Regions from separate parts of the Arthrobacter sp. THG-b23 genome, predicted to be linked through region 2. Evidence: predicted binding sites of a transcription regulator. Region 2 holds the regulator's gene; the other holds the start of a gene.
What was found. Region 2 encodes HspR, which represses chaperone genes until heat shock. Its sites were predicted from a motif close to AAGTTGAGTCNNNNNGACTCAACTT; they were not measured.
Positions count from the first base shown of each region.

Region 1: a site for HspR is predicted at 4,193-4,217, ahead of AC5RVD_RS04460 (ATP-dependent Clp protease ATP-binding subunit). Genes of this name have one in related genera too.

Region 1 covers NZ_JBNHGM010000002.1:145,069-153,306, forward strand. Annotated here, with positions in the region: gene AC5RVD_RS04430 (NAD-dependent epimerase/dehydratase family protein) at 35-1,105, shown strand; gene AC5RVD_RS04435 (hypothetical protein) at 1,188-1,400, shown strand; gene AC5RVD_RS04440 (hypothetical protein) at 1,466-1,900, shown strand; gene AC5RVD_RS04445 (hypothetical protein) at 1,973-2,191, shown strand; gene AC5RVD_RS04450 (Y-family DNA polymerase) at 2,258-3,628, opposite strand; gene AC5RVD_RS04455 (LexA family protein) at 3,621-3,995, opposite strand; gene AC5RVD_RS04460 (ATP-dependent Clp protease ATP-binding subunit) at 4,296-6,890, shown strand; gene AC5RVD_RS04465 (ZIP family metal transporter) at 6,981-7,772, opposite strand; gene AC5RVD_RS04470 (TetR/AcrR family transcriptional regulator C-terminal domain-containing protein) at 7,893-8,238, opposite strand, start outside.
Region 2 covers NZ_JBNHGM010000001.1:189,068-197,305, forward strand. Annotated here, with positions in the region: gene trmB (tRNA (guanosine(46)-N7)-methyltransferase TrmB) at 1-17, shown strand, start outside; gene AC5RVD_RS00915 (zf-HC2 domain-containing protein) at 51-710, opposite strand; gene AC5RVD_RS00920 (sigma-70 family RNA polymerase sigma factor) at 707-1,204, opposite strand; gene AC5RVD_RS00925 (COG4315 family predicted lipoprotein) at 1,438-1,998, shown strand; gene AC5RVD_RS00930 (heat shock protein transcriptional repressor HspR) at 2,104-2,526, opposite strand; gene AC5RVD_RS00935 (DnaJ C-terminal domain-containing protein) at 2,596-3,567, opposite strand; gene AC5RVD_RS00940 (nucleotide exchange factor GrpE) at 3,698-4,363, opposite strand; gene dnaK (molecular chaperone DnaK) at 4,366-6,240, opposite strand; gene AC5RVD_RS00950 (class I SAM-dependent methyltransferase) at 6,597-7,403, shown strand; gene AC5RVD_RS00955 (phytoene desaturase family protein) at 7,432-8,238, shown strand, end outside.

The DNA of each region.
Region 1 (8,238 bases), on a different contig from region 2:
CGCCAAGCCGTGGCATCCGCGGTAGCGTCTGTGCATGCGAGTCGCGGTGGTCGGAGCCAGCGGAAACGTCGGTACAGCAGTGCTGCGCCGGCTGCAGAAGGCGCGGGGCGAACGTGCTGACGACGTGGAAATCGTCGGCATCGCACGGCGCGTGCCCGATGCCACGACGGAACCATACGACGGCGTCACGTGGGTGTCAGTGGACATCGCCTCCCGTGATGCCCGGGAAAGGCTTACCCAGGCTTTCAAGGGATGCGACGCCGTCGTCCATCTCGCGTGGCTGCTGCAGCCGAACCACGATGAATGGCAGTTGCGCCGGGTGAACGTGGACGGCACCTCGAACGTGCTTGCCGCTGCCACCAACGCCGGCGTCGGGCAAGTGGTCTGCGCATCGTCGCTCGGCGCGTACAGCCCGGGTCCGAAGCACTCCCGGGTCCGCGAGGATTGGCCGGCCAGAGGCATCGCCAGCTCGCACTACAGCCGGTTCAAGGGCCAGCAGGAAGCGCTGTTGGACCAGTTCGCCGACGACCACCCGGAAATCAAGGTGGCGCGGCTGCGGCCCGGCCTGATATTCCAGGCCGAGGCCGGCAGCCAGATCGGCCGCTACTTCGTGGGCCGGTGGATCCCCAAGTTCTTCATTAACCGGCTGCGGCTGCCGCTGTTCCCGTTTCCCGAGGAGTTCATCTTCCAGGCATTGCATGCCAATGACGTGGCGGACGCCTATTGGCGGGTGCTGGACCAGGGTGCGAGGGGCCCCTTCAACGTTGCGGCCGAGCCGGTGGTAACGCCCGGCCTCGTCGCCTCCCTGTTCGGCGCCCGGCGCTGGCTGCCCGTTCCCGTGCCGTTGGTGCGACAGCTGGTCGGCGCCGCGTGGTCCGTCCGGCTGCTGGCCAGCGACCCCGGTTGGGTGGACATGGCCCGCTACGCTCCGGTCATGGACACCAGCCGGGCCAGGGACGAACTCGGCTGGGTGCCGCAGGTGGATTCGTTGTCGGCGATCCGTGAAGTCCTGGCGGGAATGGCCAAGGCCGGAGGGGTTACGGAATCCCCCGCGATGCGCCCGCGCAGCCGCTGGACCCGTGCGAAGCCGAGGACCGGCGCGTAGTGTGGCCCCATGGGCATGCCGCGCGATGAGCGCAGTGCCCGGTCTGATCCCACAGGACGACCCGCTCGAGAAGGAGGACCTGATGAATCCGAACGAGAATCCGCGCCCGGAACACCCGGACGACCTGAATGAAGAAGATCCGAGCCAGCCCGCCGGCGCAGGTGGCCTCGACGACGGCGACGACAAGGAAGCCGACGAGGCCCACATCCCGGTCCACGGCGACGAGAAGGTCGCCGACGACCTGGTCAAGAAAGCGTACGGAGAGGACGCGCCCAACGCGCCTTTCCCCGGCTGACCTGGCACCGCCCCCAACGGTCTACCTAGCACCGCCCACCAACCGTCTACTGACAGGAGCACGCTGTGAAAGGGAAACTCACATTCGGCACCGGCATCGCCCTCGGATTCGTCCTCGGCTCGAAATCCGGAAGGTCCGCCTACGATTCGCTGAAGGCCAAGGCCCAGGAGTTCTGGCAGAATCCAGCGGTTCAGGAAAAAGTCCACGAAGCCACCGGCATGGTCAAGGAGAAGGCCCCGGGAGTCGCTGACCGCGTCACCGAAGCGGCCAAGAAGGCCGGGTCTGCGGCATCCGCCAAGCTGCCCGGCAACCACGGTTCAGGGAAGGACGGCGGAGCCACCACTGGCACCACCGGCCCGACGACCACCCTCGGCGACACCGTCTCGGATCCGGCGCACAGCGACGAACTGGGGCAGAGCTGGACGGGCGAGGGAGGCGCCATGCCGGGCGGACCCGCCACCAGTAACAGGGACGACGACCTGCGCCCGCCTGGAGTGTGACCTGCCCGGGACTTGGGCAAGCGAGCCCCTCTCCGGGCATGGCTTGCAGCAACGGCAGAAGGAAGGACTGGCATGACCGAGAACGACAACGGCCAGGTCAAGGGTCCGCGGGACCAGTCGGGCACCGGGGCAGATCCGTCGGCGCCGGACGCTCAAGAGGAGACGGCTGATTCCGCCCCCGAGCCCGAGGGCAAGGAGGGCATGAACATCGCGCCCGGACCGGCCGAAGAGAAAGACCGGGAAACCCCGGACGACCGCGGGCTCACGACCGACACCAGCCCGAGCGACTGATCCACCGCGGGCATGGCAGCGGCCGCCGAGATCCCGGCCGCTGCCATGCCCCGTTTCGTTCGTGGATCAATCCGCCTTGACCACGGGCAGGTCGCTCCACTCGGTGGTGTAGCGCGGCGAGGAGAACTCACGTCTCATTGACCACGCCGCCGGGGCGGCCAGCCCGCCCTGACCGAGACCGATCGCGGCTTCGCCGAACTTGGAACGCACGGCGCCCAACAGGTCGCCGATGTTCCGTTGTTCCAAATCGCTGACGAAGGGGTCGAAGGTCTGCTGCCCGGCGGCGGGCTCCAGCCCCGACAACAGCACCCCGGCCCGGACATAGTGGGCGCCGGGTACCAGGCAACCGCGCATCGCAGCCACGGCAGCCTTGGTCAGCTGGATCGGGTCCTGCGTAGGCGTCGGCAAGTGGACGCTGGCCGCGGGAAACGCCGCCTCGCCGCCGGCGAACCTGCTGGTCCCCGCGGTCACCGTCAGCACGGAGGCCCGCAGTCCCTCGGCTGCCATCCGGGCCGCCCCGCGTTGGGCGTAGACCGCCATCACCTGGTCCATCTCCTCGAGCGTGGTCACCGGCGTGGAGAAACTTCGCGAGAACATGATCTGCTGCTTGTCGGCCCGCTCCTCCGTGTGCGGGATGCAGGGCGTCCCGTTCAGTTCCAACACGGTTCGCTGCAGCACCACGGAGAACTTCTTGCGGATCGCCTGCGGGTCCGCGGCCTTCAGGTCCGCGATCGACTCGATCCCGAGGGCGTTCAGTCGTTTCCCGGTCCGCCCGCCCACGCCCCACAGCCCGGTGACCGGCACCCGCGACTGGATCCATGCGATGTCGGAAGCGGGCATCGAGCCCAGCGAGCACACCCCGGCCATCTGGGGATTCCGCTTGGCAACGTGGTTGGCGAACTTCGCCAACGTCTTGGTCTGGGCCACGCCAACGCTGACCGGCACGCCCACCTGCCGGATCACGGAGGCTCGGATCCGGCCGGCAGTTTCCAGCAACTGGTCCTCAACGCCGGGCAGGCCCAGGAAAGACTCGTCGATCGAATAGACCTCCTGCCACGCCCCGAACCGGCCTAGCACTTCCATCACCCGGGCGCTCAGGTCCCCGTACAGCTCGTAGTTGCTGGAGCGCGCGACCAGCCCCCAAGCCTTGGCCCGCGGCGCCACCTGGAACCACGGCGTCCCGGTCTTCAGCCCCAACTGCTTGGCTTCCTCGGAGCGCGCCACCACGCAGCCGTCATTGTTGGAGAGCACGACGACGGGGCGCCCCTCGAGGGATGGATCGAAGACCCGCTCGCAGGAGACGTAGAAATTGTTGACGTCCACCAGCGCGATCCGTTCGCCGGGCCGGGATCCGGGCGGCTGGCCGGAGGTTGCGCCGGACGCAGGCGGTTGGCCGGGGGCCGCGGCGCCGGACCCCGATGCGGGACCGCTAGACATGGTGCAGGCAACGGGTGGCGACGCCCCAGATGCTCAGCTCCGCGAGTTCGCCCACCTCGGTGGGGACACCGCCGTCGTCCGTCTGCAACCGCACGCCGTCCGCGGTGAGATGCAGGCGCCGCACCACCAATTCCCCGTCCAGCACCGCGATCACCACCGAACCGTCGCGCGGGGTCAGCGAGCGGTCCACGATCAGCTCATCGCCGTCGCAGATCCCGGCGGCCGCCATCGAGTTCCCGGCCACCCGCATCACAAAGGTGCTGGTCCGGTCGCGGATCAAGTGCCGGTTCAGATCGATGCCGCCGTGGAAGTAGTCCCGCGCCGGCGACGGGAAACCGCGCGCATCCTCGGGCGTTCCGGTGCCCATTTCCGGGCCGGCCGACGCATTCGACGGCTGCTCCAAACCGAACATCCCGGACCCCCGTCTTCGAACAAAGCTTCGAAGACAACCCTAGCACCGGCCCCTCCGCCGGACCCATCCCCGCTGCCCGAACCGCCCGCCCGTTGCATCGCTCACCGGGAACGGCGAGTTCGCACGAGGTGGACGGATCCACCAGCCCCGCGCAGGTGAGTCACCTTCGCTCAAGTTTGCGGAACTTCTGGAATAATCATCACTCGAAGGCGTTAACATGAGTCGAAGGCACTCACGTTCACAGGAGGAGTATCCATGCCACTGTTCTTCGGACCAGCTTCCGGCAACGGTTCATTCGACGAGTTCCTGGCGCGCTACCTGCAGGGCCAGCGGGCGGCCCAGTCCCGCACCGTTGACCTCACCCGCCTGCTCAGCCGCCGCACCCACGAAGTGCTGGCACAGGCGGCCCGGTTTGCCGCGGGCCTCGGCCACATCGAGGTGGACGCCCTGCACATTTTGCACGTCATGGCCCGCCAGGAGCCGGCCGCCAGCCAGATCAAGCTGGCCGGCGCCGACCCGCTGGCCATCGCGCGCTCCGCCGAGCAGGGGTTGCCGGAAAAGACCGCCCCGACCCGTGAAACGCCGTCGCTGACGCCGTCCGCGCAGCGTGCCCTGCTGGACGCGCACCAGGTGGCCCGCGCGTTCGGCTCCACGTACATCGACCCCGAGCACCTGTTCGCGGCTTTCGTCCTGAACCAGGAAACCCCCGCCGGCCAGCTTCTGGCCGGCGCTGGCGTGACCCCGATGGCGCTGCAGCAGGCGGCGGAGGAAGCTGCGGCGCAGGCCGTCGGCCCCACCACAAACGCCGGGCCGCAAACGGGCGCCAATCCCCAGGCGGAAACGCCCATGCTGGACCAGTTCGGCACCGACCTGACCGCCCAGGCCCGGGAGGACCGGCTGGACCCGGTGATTGGCCGCGCCGACGAGATCGCCCAGACCATCGAGATCCTCGCCCGCCGGACCAAGAACAACCCGGTATTGATCGGCGAGGCCGGCGTGGGCAAGACCGCCATCGCCGAAGGCCTCGCGCAGGCCATCGTGGCCGGCGACGTCCCGGAGCAGCTGCGCGGCAAGCGCGTGGTGTCGCTGGATCTGCCGGGCATGCTGGCCGGCACCCGCTACCGCGGCGATTTCGAGGAACGCCTGACCAAGACCCTGGACGAGATCAGCGCCGCCGGCAGCGAGCTGATCGTGTTCATCGACGAACTGCACACCGTGGTCGGTGCCGGCGGCGGCGGCGAGGGCGGCATGGACGCCGGCAACATCCTCAAGCCCCGGCTGGCCCGCGGTGAACTGCACCTGGTCGGCGCCACCACGCTGGGCGAGTACCGCAAGGTGGAGAAGGACCCCGCCCTGGAGCGCCGCTTCCAGTCGGTCATGGTCGGCGAGCCCTCGGTTGAAGACGCCGTGCAGATCCTGTCCGGGCTGAAGGACCGCTACGAGGAACACCACCAGGTGGCCTACACCGACGAAGCTATCCGCGCCGCCGTCGAGATGTCCTCCCGCTACATCACCGATCGGTTCCTGCCGGACAAGGCGATCGACCTGATCGACCAAGCCGGAGCGCGGCTGAGCCTGCGGCGCGGCCCGCGCGTCGACGTGGAGGCTTTGCGCGGCCGGCTGGCAGAGCTGGAATCGGCCAAGAACGCCGCCGTCGCCGAGGAACGCTACGAGGACGCCTCGAAGCTGCGCGACGAGATCGAAGAGCTGCAGGCCAGGCTGGAAGCCGCCTCCGCCCACCAGCCGGCCTCCGAAACCGCCGAAAACCACGACGGCGGGGCCCGCCCCGGCGTCGCGCCCACCGATGTGGTGGGCGAGGCCGAGATCGCCGAGATCATCTCCCGCGCCACCGGCATTCCGGCCGCCCGGCTGACGGAGGGCGACCGGCAGCGGCTTGCCCGGCTGGAGGAGGACCTGCACACCCGGGTTATCGGTCAGGACGACGCCGTGACCGCTATCGCCAAGTCGGTGCGGCGCAACCGCACCGGGATGGGGGACGAGGGCAGGCCCGTCGGCAGCTTCTTGTTCCTGGGTCCCACCGGCGTGGGCAAGACCGAGCTGGCCAAGGCACTGGCGGAGTCGCTGTTCGGCGACCAGGACGCCATGGTCCGCTTCGACATGAGTGAATACGGCGAGCGCCACACCGTCTCGCGGCTGGTCGGCGCGCCTCCGGGCTACGTGGGCTACGGCGAGGCCGGCCAGCTGACCGAGCGCGTCCGCCGGCGCCCGTACTCGGTGGTGCTGCTGGACGAGGTGGAGAAGGCCCATCCGGACGTGTTCAACCTGTTGCTGCAGGTCCTCGACGACGGACGCCTCACCGACGGGCAGGGCCGCACCGTGGACTTCCGCAACACCGTGGTGATCATGACCTCCAACCTCGGGTCGGAGTTCCTGGCAAGCAAGGGCGGAGCGCTGGGATTCACCGCCAACAACGGCGAGGACGGCTTCGGGAGCGAGCAGGATCTGCGCGCCCGGGTGATGGGCCGGCTGCGCGAAACCATGCGGCCGGAGTTCCTGAACCGGATCGACGAGATCGTGCTGTTCCGCAAGCTGGAGCAGGAGCAGCTGCGTTCCATCGTGCGGCTGCAGCTGCGCAAGACCGAGGCCCGGCTGGCGGCCCAAGGCATCGAGCTGGAGGTTGGCGAGGACGCCGTGGCGTGGATCGCCGAGGCCGGCTACGAGCCCGAATACGGCGCCCGGCCGCTGCGCCGGGTGATCCAGCGAGAGCTGGATGACCGGATCGCGGACCTGCTGGTGGCCGAGGCCGTTGCCGAAGGCGGGCGGATCCAGGTCACCGCCGGCGACGATGGGCTGCGGGTCGCAGCGGGCAGCATGGCCGCGGCGGCGTAGCTGCGGCGACCGCACGACAGGGGCCGGGCGCGACAGGGCGACGGCGGGGCACTCCATCGGAGGGGGTGCCCCGCCACCGCTGCCTCCGGCTCACGCCAGCGACAGTGCGTAGGACAAAACGAACCCTGCGGCCGTGCTCATGGCGACCGCCGGGCCACCGTGTTCGTAGGCCTCGGGCATAAGGGTGTCGGCCAAGGAGGCAATCACTGCCCCGGCCGCGAAGGCCAGCGGCAACGAGATGGATTCCGGGTCGGTGGCGGACAGCGGGCCCGCACCGATGATGACGGCGATGACCAGCAGGACTCCGCAAGCGCTCCAGAGCCCGATGACCGCGAGCGCCGACTTGCCCTGGCTGCGCATGGAAGCGGCTCCCACCAGCGCCTCGGGCAGGTTGGAGACGAAGATCGCAGCGAGCAGGGCCAACCCGCCGGTTCCCTCGCCCAAAGCCACACCCATCGCGAGGTTCTCCGGCACGCCGTCGAGCGTGACCGCGGCCAGCAGCGCCAGGCCTGCAGTGCCCCGGGTGGTCTCGGCCGTAGGTGCATGCTCCGCGGCAGCCGCATTGGTATCCAGCTTGGCGCTGCCCTGGTACTCGGCGGCCGGCGTGGAACGGGACGAGGGCTGCGCCCATCGGTCCAGCAGCGCGCTCAGCGCCGTGAACACCGCTGCCCCAACGCCCAGGCCGATTACCGCGCGCCAGATGCCGCCGCGCTCGTAGGAGTCTTCAAACAGTTCAAATGCCAACGCCGTAATCAGCGCACCGGCCGCGAACGACAAAAGGATCGCCAGCACACGTTTGGGCAGCTCGAACTTCACACCGATGAACGCGCCCAGCACCAACGCGCTGGAAGCCACGACGCCGAATAGCACCGGCATTCCCATCCCGCCAGTATAGGAAAACGGCGGCAGCCGCGGAACATTGGCGGGGCACCGGCGGCTCTTCGACCCCGGATCCGGATTCCCCGGTGCCAGTCGCTACGGCTTTCCCCGCGACCCCGTGGTTCAGGGCGAGGGCGCTTCGGCCCTCTCTGTTGATTCTTCGCCGGGCCCGGAGCCGTGCAGGGACGCTGCAAGGCCGCCGATTATGAGGTCGAGGCCGAAATCGAACTCGTCGCTGAATTCGTATCCGGGCTGCAGCACATGCTCCACGGCCAGCTCGCGCAGGTGTGGATAGTCCTGGGCAGTGAACATCTCCACCATTGGCCCGGCGACCTCCGCCAAGCTGTCCGGGCCGTCGAAAGGCAAGGACGCCTCCTGAAGAGCAGTCCCATAAACGTATGCATCCAGCAGCGCATAGGCGTGGGCCGCCAGCGGCAGCGAGAATCCGGCGGCTCGAAGCGTGCCCAGG
Region 2 (8,238 bases):
CCTACCGCCGGAACTGATCCGCAGGGGCCTGGTTGCGGGCCTGCTCCTGCTCAGTCCGTAGCCACGGCCGCCAGCGTTGCGTCCGCCCCGCTGCGCAGTTCCACCTGGACGATCTCGTCGGTGTCCATGGCGCAGGCTGCGGTGAGCGTGGCGCGGCCCGCCGGCGTCGCCTGCCAGGAAGCCACCTGGTAGGTGTAGCCGGTATCTCCGGTCACCCACAGGGTGAGCAGGCCGTCCCGCGGCAGCTGCTCCCCCGCTACCTGCATCTCGGTGCCCCAGGCCTTGTGCACCAGTGCCAGCTCCAGTTGCAGGCCGCCGTCGGCAGTCATCACATAACTCTCCGTCGCCGGCGGCTGCTGCTGCTGGGTCAGCAACGGCCCGATGGCCGCCCCGGCGACCAGGCAGACACCCGCCACGGCGGCCACCAACCCGACCCACCGCCGTCGTTCCTTCCGCCGCCGGTTGGCCAGTTCATCCACCAGTTCCCGGGTGCGTTCCTCGACTTCATGCTGCGGCGGCGCCGCCAGCTCCAACGCTGCGTCGCGCGGCAGCGCGTCCAGCAGGTCGGGCAGCGATTCCAGCTCGTCGGCTTCCCTGCGGCACGCGGGGCAGGAGGCCAGGTGTTCTTCGAAGTCCGCCCGTTCGCGGCGGTCCAGCCCGCCCAAGACGTAGAGGCCGAGCAGTTGGTGCTGTTCCTCGTTGGTGTTCACGGCTGCCCCACCCCCATCTCGTCCAGTACGGCCCGCAGGGCCTTGGCCGCGTAGAACGCCCGCGACTTCACCGTGCCCAGCGGAATGCCCAGCGACCGGGCGGCTTCGGACGAGGTGAGCCGCTGGTAGTGCAGGGCAAGGATGATGTTGCGGTGGTCGGGGCTGATGCGTGCCAGGGCTTCCTCCATGACCACACGGAGCAGGAGCCGCTCCAGCTGGTCTTCTTCGACGGCCGGCTCGTCCTCGCCCAGTCCGGTCTCTCCCGGCCGCCGGGTGCGGCGCCGGTAGCCGTCGATAATCACGTGCCGGGCGGTTTGGTACAGGTAGCCGCGCATGTTGTCGGTTTCCGGGCCGCGCTTCCACACCCGCAGGATCGTCTCCTGCACCACGTCCTCCACCTGGTCCGCATCGGAGGTCGCGGCGCGCACGAACCGGCGCAGCGCCGTGGCATGGTCGCGGTAGAGGCGGGCCACGGCCTCGTCGTCCAATGCCACGGCCGCCTCCTCCCTGCCGGCAACCCCGGCCGCCTCACCGGCGGTCGGAACGTCCCCGCGCGGCTTCCTACCGGGTACGACGACGGCGGCGGCGTTCCGGTTCATCCTGCCCACGGGATTCCCTCGCCCAACGTTGAACCATTGTGGGCGCGGCCGGCGTCTTTGCCAATAGCGGGCCGCGCCCCGCGGCACCGCGCTCCGGGCAGCGCCCGGGAGACGGCAAAGGAAGCCCCATGAAAATCACACAGACAGCCGCGACAGCCCTGCTGGGCGCTGCCATGCTGGGCCTCGCCGGTTGCGGAGGCGGTTCGGGCACGGAAACGCCCGCCGGCCCGGAGGCACCGCCGGCAGTCGAGACGCCGACGGCCGGCGCCCCCGGAATGACCACGCCGGCGGCCCCGGAGACAGACGGCCCGGAGACAGGCGGCGCGCAAGCATCCGGAGCTGCCTCCACCTTGACCACGGCCGATTCCGACCTGGGCGAAATCGTGGTGGACGGCGAAGGCATGACTGTTTACTACTTCACCAAGGACGTCCCGGACTCCGGCGAAAGCGCCTGCACGGGCGACTGCCTGGCCGCGTGGCCACCCGTACTGGCCGAGGAAGAGCCGGAACTCGACGGGGTCACCGCCGAGGTGGGCCTCATTGACACCCCCGACGGGCAGCAGCAGGTGACACTGAACGGCATGCCCATCTACTACTGGGCCCAGGACAAGGCCCCGGGAGACACCACCGGCCAGGGCGTTAACGACGTCTGGTACGTGGTCGCCCCGGACGGCGAAATGATCAAGTAGCTCCACGCCGCCATCCTGCCCGCAGCCGCCTGCTTGGGGCCGGCAGCTGCGGGCGTTCGATCACAGGCGCAGGCCGAACGGATCAGCGCTGCGGACGCCAGGCCATCAGCGCTGCGGACGCCAGACCATCAGCGCCTGGCTGCGCGGACGCGGACGCTGGCCGCGGGCTAGCGTCACCACGTCCCCGGCCAGGCCCGCGGCGAACACCCGGCTGGAGTCGGTGCCCCGGCGCTGCCTGGCCATCAGCTCCTCGGAGAGGTCCCGGACCTGGGCCTTGAGGGCGGCGACCTCGTTTTCCAGCTGGAGGATGCGCTTGATGCCTTCCAGCGAGACGCCTTCCTGGGAGAGACGCTGAACCTCGCGCAGGGTGTTCACGTCCTTCTGCGAATAGCGGCGCTGCCTGCCCCGCTGGCGCGACGGAGAGACCAGGCCGAGACGGTCATACTGGCGCAGGGTCTGCGGGTGCATGTCCGCCAGTTCGGCCGCAACCGAAATCACGAAGATCGGCGCATTCATATCGATGCTCATGGTGCTCTCCCTCCTGCGCTTCGCGCGTTTCCCGTCCGGCCAGTCCCGGCCGGTTGCAACTTCCGCCCGCTACAACCTGGCCTTGGCGGCAAGATTCCCGCGCGGGTCGGACCCGGCAGTCGCCGCCGCGAAGGCGTTGACTGCTTCTTGGGCCTCTTTCCCAAGGTTCTGCGGGACCACCACGTCGATGGTCACGAGCAAATCGCCGGTGTTCTTCGAGGTCTTCACCCCGCGTCCCTTCACGCGGAGCGTCCGGCCGGAGGGTGTTCCTGCCGGCACCTTGACCTTGACGAATTCACCACTCAGGGTCGGCACGTCGATCTGCGCGCCCAGCGCGGCCTCCGGGAACGTGACCGGGACGTGGATCCGGATGTTGTCGCCGTCGCGCTGGAAGAACGGGTGGGGCTTGACGTTGACGGTCACCATCAGGTCGCCCGCGCCGGCGGGGCCGGGCTGGCCCTTGCCGCGGACGCGGACCTTCTGGCCGTCTTTGATCCCGGCCGGGATCCGCACGTCGATCACCTCGCCGCTGGGTTCGCGCAACCCGATGGTGGTGCCGTTAATGGAACCGGCGAAGGAAATGCTGGTGGTCGCGGTGCGGTCGGCGCCCCTGCGCGGCGGCTGCTGCTGCTGCGGGAAACCGCCGAAGCCGCCGAACAGATCGGCGAACTCCGGCGGCACGGTGCCCCCGGAGCCGGCACGGGTGCGGGTGCCTTGGCCGAACAGGTTGCCGAAGATGTCCTCGAAGCCGCCTGCGCCCGGCCCGCCGGCGCTGCCGGGTCCCCCGGCGCTGAAGCGCGCGCCGCTGCCCATGGCGCGGATCGCGTCGTACTGCTCGCGCTCCCCCGGGTCCGAGAGGACCGAGTAGGCCTCGGAGATGTCCTTGAACTTCTTTTCCGAACCTTCGTCCCCCCGGTTGGTATCCGGATGGTGGGTCCGCGCGAGCTTGCGGTACGCCTTCTTGATGTCCGCATCGGATGCGTCCTTGGAGACACCGAGGATCTTGTAGAAGTCCTTCTCGACCCAGTCCTGGCTAGCCATGCAGGCGCCTCCTTTCAGTTGTCACAAAGTCTATGGGCACGGGAGCCCCGGACGGTGACGGGTTGGCCTCCGACGGTCCGGAGGCCAACCCGTCATCTGCGGCTGGGCGCCGGGGCGCCCCCTGCCGGTGTCATTCCGCCGGTACGGCTACCACTACCTGGGCCGCGCGCAGCACGCGGTCACCGGCCCTGTAGCCCAGGCGCAGGACCTGGCTGACGGTGTCCATTTCCACCTCGGCGTCAGGCTGCTGCATCAAGGCCTCGTGGATGTTCGGGTCGAATTCGACGCCGGTCTCCTCGATGCGGGTCAGGCCATAGGTCTTGAGCACGCCGTCCAGCTTGGTGGCAATAGCCGCGAACGGGCCGTCCGCGAGATCGCCGTGCTGGCGCGCGGCGTCGATGTCGTCCAGGACGGGCAGCAGCGAGTTCAGCACGCCGATGACGGCCATCTCGCCGGCCACCGCGCGGTCGCGTTCCACCCGCTTGCGGTAGTTCACGTACTCCGCCTGCAGCCGGAGCAGATCGTTCTTCAGCTCCTCGGCTTCCTGCGACGTGGTCCCTTGGGCAACAGATTCCCCCGCGGGGACCTCGGCCCCGTTCAGGATCTGCTCCGCCTGGGCCAGCGCGTCGGCGTCGGCGCCCTGGCCGGCCGCGGAGGTTGCCCCCGCAGCCGCGCCGGCGTCCCCGGTTGCTCCCGCGGCGCCGCGGACCTGTCCGGTTTCCGGATCGATCTTGCGGTTGTCGCGGAAGTTCACCGGCTCTGTCTGGTGTTCTTCTTCGTTACCCTTTTCGGCCATGGTTACTTCTTCTCGTCTTCGTCGACCACTTCGGCGTCCACGATGTCCTCGTCGGCCGCGCCGGAGCCGGCCTCGGAGGAACCGTCACCGGCGGCTGCACCGTCGCCGGCCGCGCCGGAGGCCTGCGCCTGCGAGTAGATGGCCTCGCCCAGCTTGGTCTGGGATGCCTGCAGCTTCTCGAACGCGGCCTTGACCTCGTCGTCGTTGTCCTGCTTCTCCAGTGCGGATTTCAGGGCGTCGACGTCGGACTTGACCTCGGTCTTGACCTCTTCGGGCAGCTTGTCGTCGTTGTCGGCGAGCAGCTTGTCCACGGAGTAGGCCAGCTGCTCGGCCGAGTTGCGAACATCGGCGGCCTCGCGGCGCTTCTTGTCCTCGGCGGCGTGCTCTTCGGCCTCCCGCACCATGCGGTCGATGTCATCCTTGGACAGCGCGGTGCCGCCCGTGATGGTCATCGACTGCTCGGCGCCGGTGCCCTTGTCCTTGGCGGAGACGTGCACAATGCCGTTGGCGTCGATGTCGAAGGTGACCTCGACCTGCGGCACGCCGCGCGGCGCCGGCGCGATGCCGGTCAGCTCGAAGGTGCCCAGCGGCTTGTTGTCGCGGGTGAACTCGCGCTCGCCCTGGAAGACCTGGATGGCCACCGACGGCTGGTTGTCATCGGCGGTGGTGAAGGTCTCGGACCGCTTGGTCGGGATCGCGGTGTTGCGCTCGATCAGCTTGGTCATCACGCCGCCCTTGGTCTCGATGCCCAGCGACAGCGGGGTGACGTCGATCAGCAGGACGTCCTTGCGCTCGCCCTTCAGGACGCCGGCCTGCAGGGCAGCGCCCACGGCCACGACCTCGTCCGGGTTCACGCCCTTGTTCGGCTCCTTGCCGCCGGCCATTTCCTTGACCAGTTCGACGACGGCGGGCATCCGGGTGGAACCGCCGACCAGCACGATGTGGTCGATGTCGGAGACCTTGATGCCGGCTTCGGTGATCACGTCGTGGAACGGCTTCTTGGTGCGCTCGAGCAGGTCCGCGGTCAGTTCCTGGAACTTGGCCCGGCTGAGGTGCTCGTCCAGGTGCACCGGTCCCTCCGGCGTGACGGAGAGGTACTGCAGGGAGATGTTGGTGGAGGAAGCCGAGGACAGTTCCTTCTTGGCCTGCTCGGCCGCTTCCTTCAGGCGCTGCAGGGCGATCTTGTCCTTGGACAGGTCGGCGCCCTTGGACTTGGCCTGCTTCAGCAGGAAGTCGACCACCCGCTGGTCCCAGTCGTCGCCGCCCAGGCGGTTGTCGCCGGAGGTGGCGCGGACCTGGATGGTGGAGAAGTCGTCCTCGTCCTTGCCCACTTCCAGCAGGGACACGTCGAAGGTGCCGCCGCCGAGGTCGAAGACCAGGATCAGTTCGTCTTCCTTGCCCTTGTCCAGGCCGTAGGCCAGCGCGGCTGCGGTCGGCTCGTTGACGATGCGCAGCACGTTCAGGCCCGCAATTTCGCCGGCTTCCTTGGTGGACTGGCGCTCGGCGTCGTTGAAGTAGGCCGGAACGGTGATGACCGCGTCGGTGACCTTCTCGCCCAGGTAGGACTCGGCGTCGTGCTTGAGCTTCTGCAGGATGCGGGCGGAGATTTCCTGCGCGGTGTAGTTCTTCCCGTCGATCTCGGTCTTCCAGTCGGTGCCCATGTGGCGCTTGACCGAGGCGATGGTGCGCTCGATGTTGTTGACGGCCTGGCGCTTGGCGATCTCACCGACCAGCACCTCACCGGACTTGGAGAATGCGACGACGGACGGCGTGGTGCGGCCACCCTCGGCGTTGGCGATGACGGTGGGTTCGCCACCCTCCAGAACAGAAACAACGGAGTTGGTGGTTCCGAGGTCGATACCTACTGCACGAGACATACGCGTGTCCTTCCTTTGCGGCCGCTTTCGCGGCCTCGATTACTGTGGCAGCCCATCATTCGGGCGTACCCGGGCGGCGCCGCTGCGGGCGGCGACCGATGTGAGCCTTCTGCACTCAAGTTTACTCGGACGACGGCCATTGTCAATCAAGTTGAGCGCACCGGACTCAAGTTTGGCTGGATGGGTAGCGGGACCCGCGGCGGGCGGCAGCGGCAGGGCGGTTGTTTGGCGGCCATCATCGCCGCCACCGAAGCCGCCTGTTCCGAGGTCACCGCGGCCGACAAGCGGCCGACAAATAGCGCAACATTCCGGCACGGCAGCTACGTGGCCGCGGGGGCGCGGAGTAGTCTCCCACTATGAAGGACGAGGTCTACTCACACGGACACCACAAGAGCGTGGTCAAGGCCCATGCGATCCGGACGGCCGAGGACTGCGCGGCGTACCTGCTGCCGGAGCTCAAGCCCGGGATGATGCTGCTGGACGTGGGCTGCGGCCCGGGCAGCATCACCGTGGATCTGGCAGAACGGGTGGCCCCGGGACAGGTGACCGGATTGGACCGGTCCGACGACGTCCTGACCCAGGCGGCCGAACTCGCCGCCCTGCGCGGGATCGAGAACGCAACCTTCGTCGCCGGCAACATCTACGACCTCGAGTTCGACGACGACACCTTCGACGTGGTGCACGCCCACCAGGTCCTCCAGCACCTGACCGACCCGGTCGCCGCGCTCTACGAGATGCGGCGTGTGGTCAAGCCCGGCGGCATCGTGGCCGTCCGGGACGCCGACTTCCACGGCATGAGCTGGTACCCGGAACTGCCCGAACTCGACGACTGGATGGACACCTACCAGCAGCTCGCCCGCGGCAACCGCGCGGAACCGGATGCCGGCCGCCACCTCATCTCCTGGGCGCAGGCGGCAGGCTTCCACGACATCACTCCGTCGTCGTCCAACTGGCTGTACGCCACCGAGGAGCAGCGCCGCTGGCAGGGCGACGTATGGTCCGAGCGGGTCCTGCACTCCGGCTACGCCGAACAGTCGCTGGAGCGGGGACTGATCGACCGGGCCGGGCTGGAACGCATTGCCCGCGGCTGGCTGACGTGGGCCGCCGCCCCGGATGCGTGGTTCCTGATCCCCAACGGCGAGATCCTGGCCCGCAAACCCTGATCCCCGCCGGCGGGACGGAAGGACTGACATGCCCGAGCACTACGACGTGATCATCGCCGGCGGCGGCCACAACGGCCTCGTGGCGGCCGCCTACCTTGCGCGCGCGGGGCGCCGGGTGCTCGTGCTCGAACGCGAGGACCAGGTCGGCGGAGCCGCGGTTTCGGCAGAAGTCTTTCCCGGCACCGGGGCCCGCATCTCGCGCTATTCGTACCTGGTCAGCCTGCTGCCGCGGCGCATCATCGAGGATCTGCAGCTGGACCTGCGGCTGCTGCGCCGGCGCTTCTCGTCCTACACCCCCCTGCCCGGGGCCGCGACGGGCCTGCTGGTGGACAACCAGGACCCGGACGCCACCCGCTCGTCCTTCGCCGCGGTGGGCGCGGCAACCGACTTCGAGCCCTTCACCGGGTTCTATCAGCGCACCAACCGGCTGGCCCGGGCCCTCTGGCCCTCGGTCACCGAACCGCTGCTGCGCCGCTCCGAGGTGCGCAGCCGGGTCGGCGACGACGAGGCCTGGCACGACTTCATCGACCGGCCGATCGGCGAGGTGGTCGAGCGCAGTTTCGGCTCGGACCTGGTCCGCGGGGTGGTGCTCACCGACGCCCTGATCAGCACCTTTGCCGGCGCCCACGACGCCTCGCTGCAGCAGAACAAATGCTTCCTGTACCACGTGATCGGCGGCGGTACCGGTGACTGGGACGTGCCCGAGGGCGGCATGGGTGCAGTCACCGCGGCGCTGGAAAAGGCGGCCCGCAGCGCCGGCGCGGAGCTGCGGACCCGGGCGCGGGTCACCTCCGTCTCCCCCGAGGGCGAGGTGAGGTACGACGACGGCGGTGCG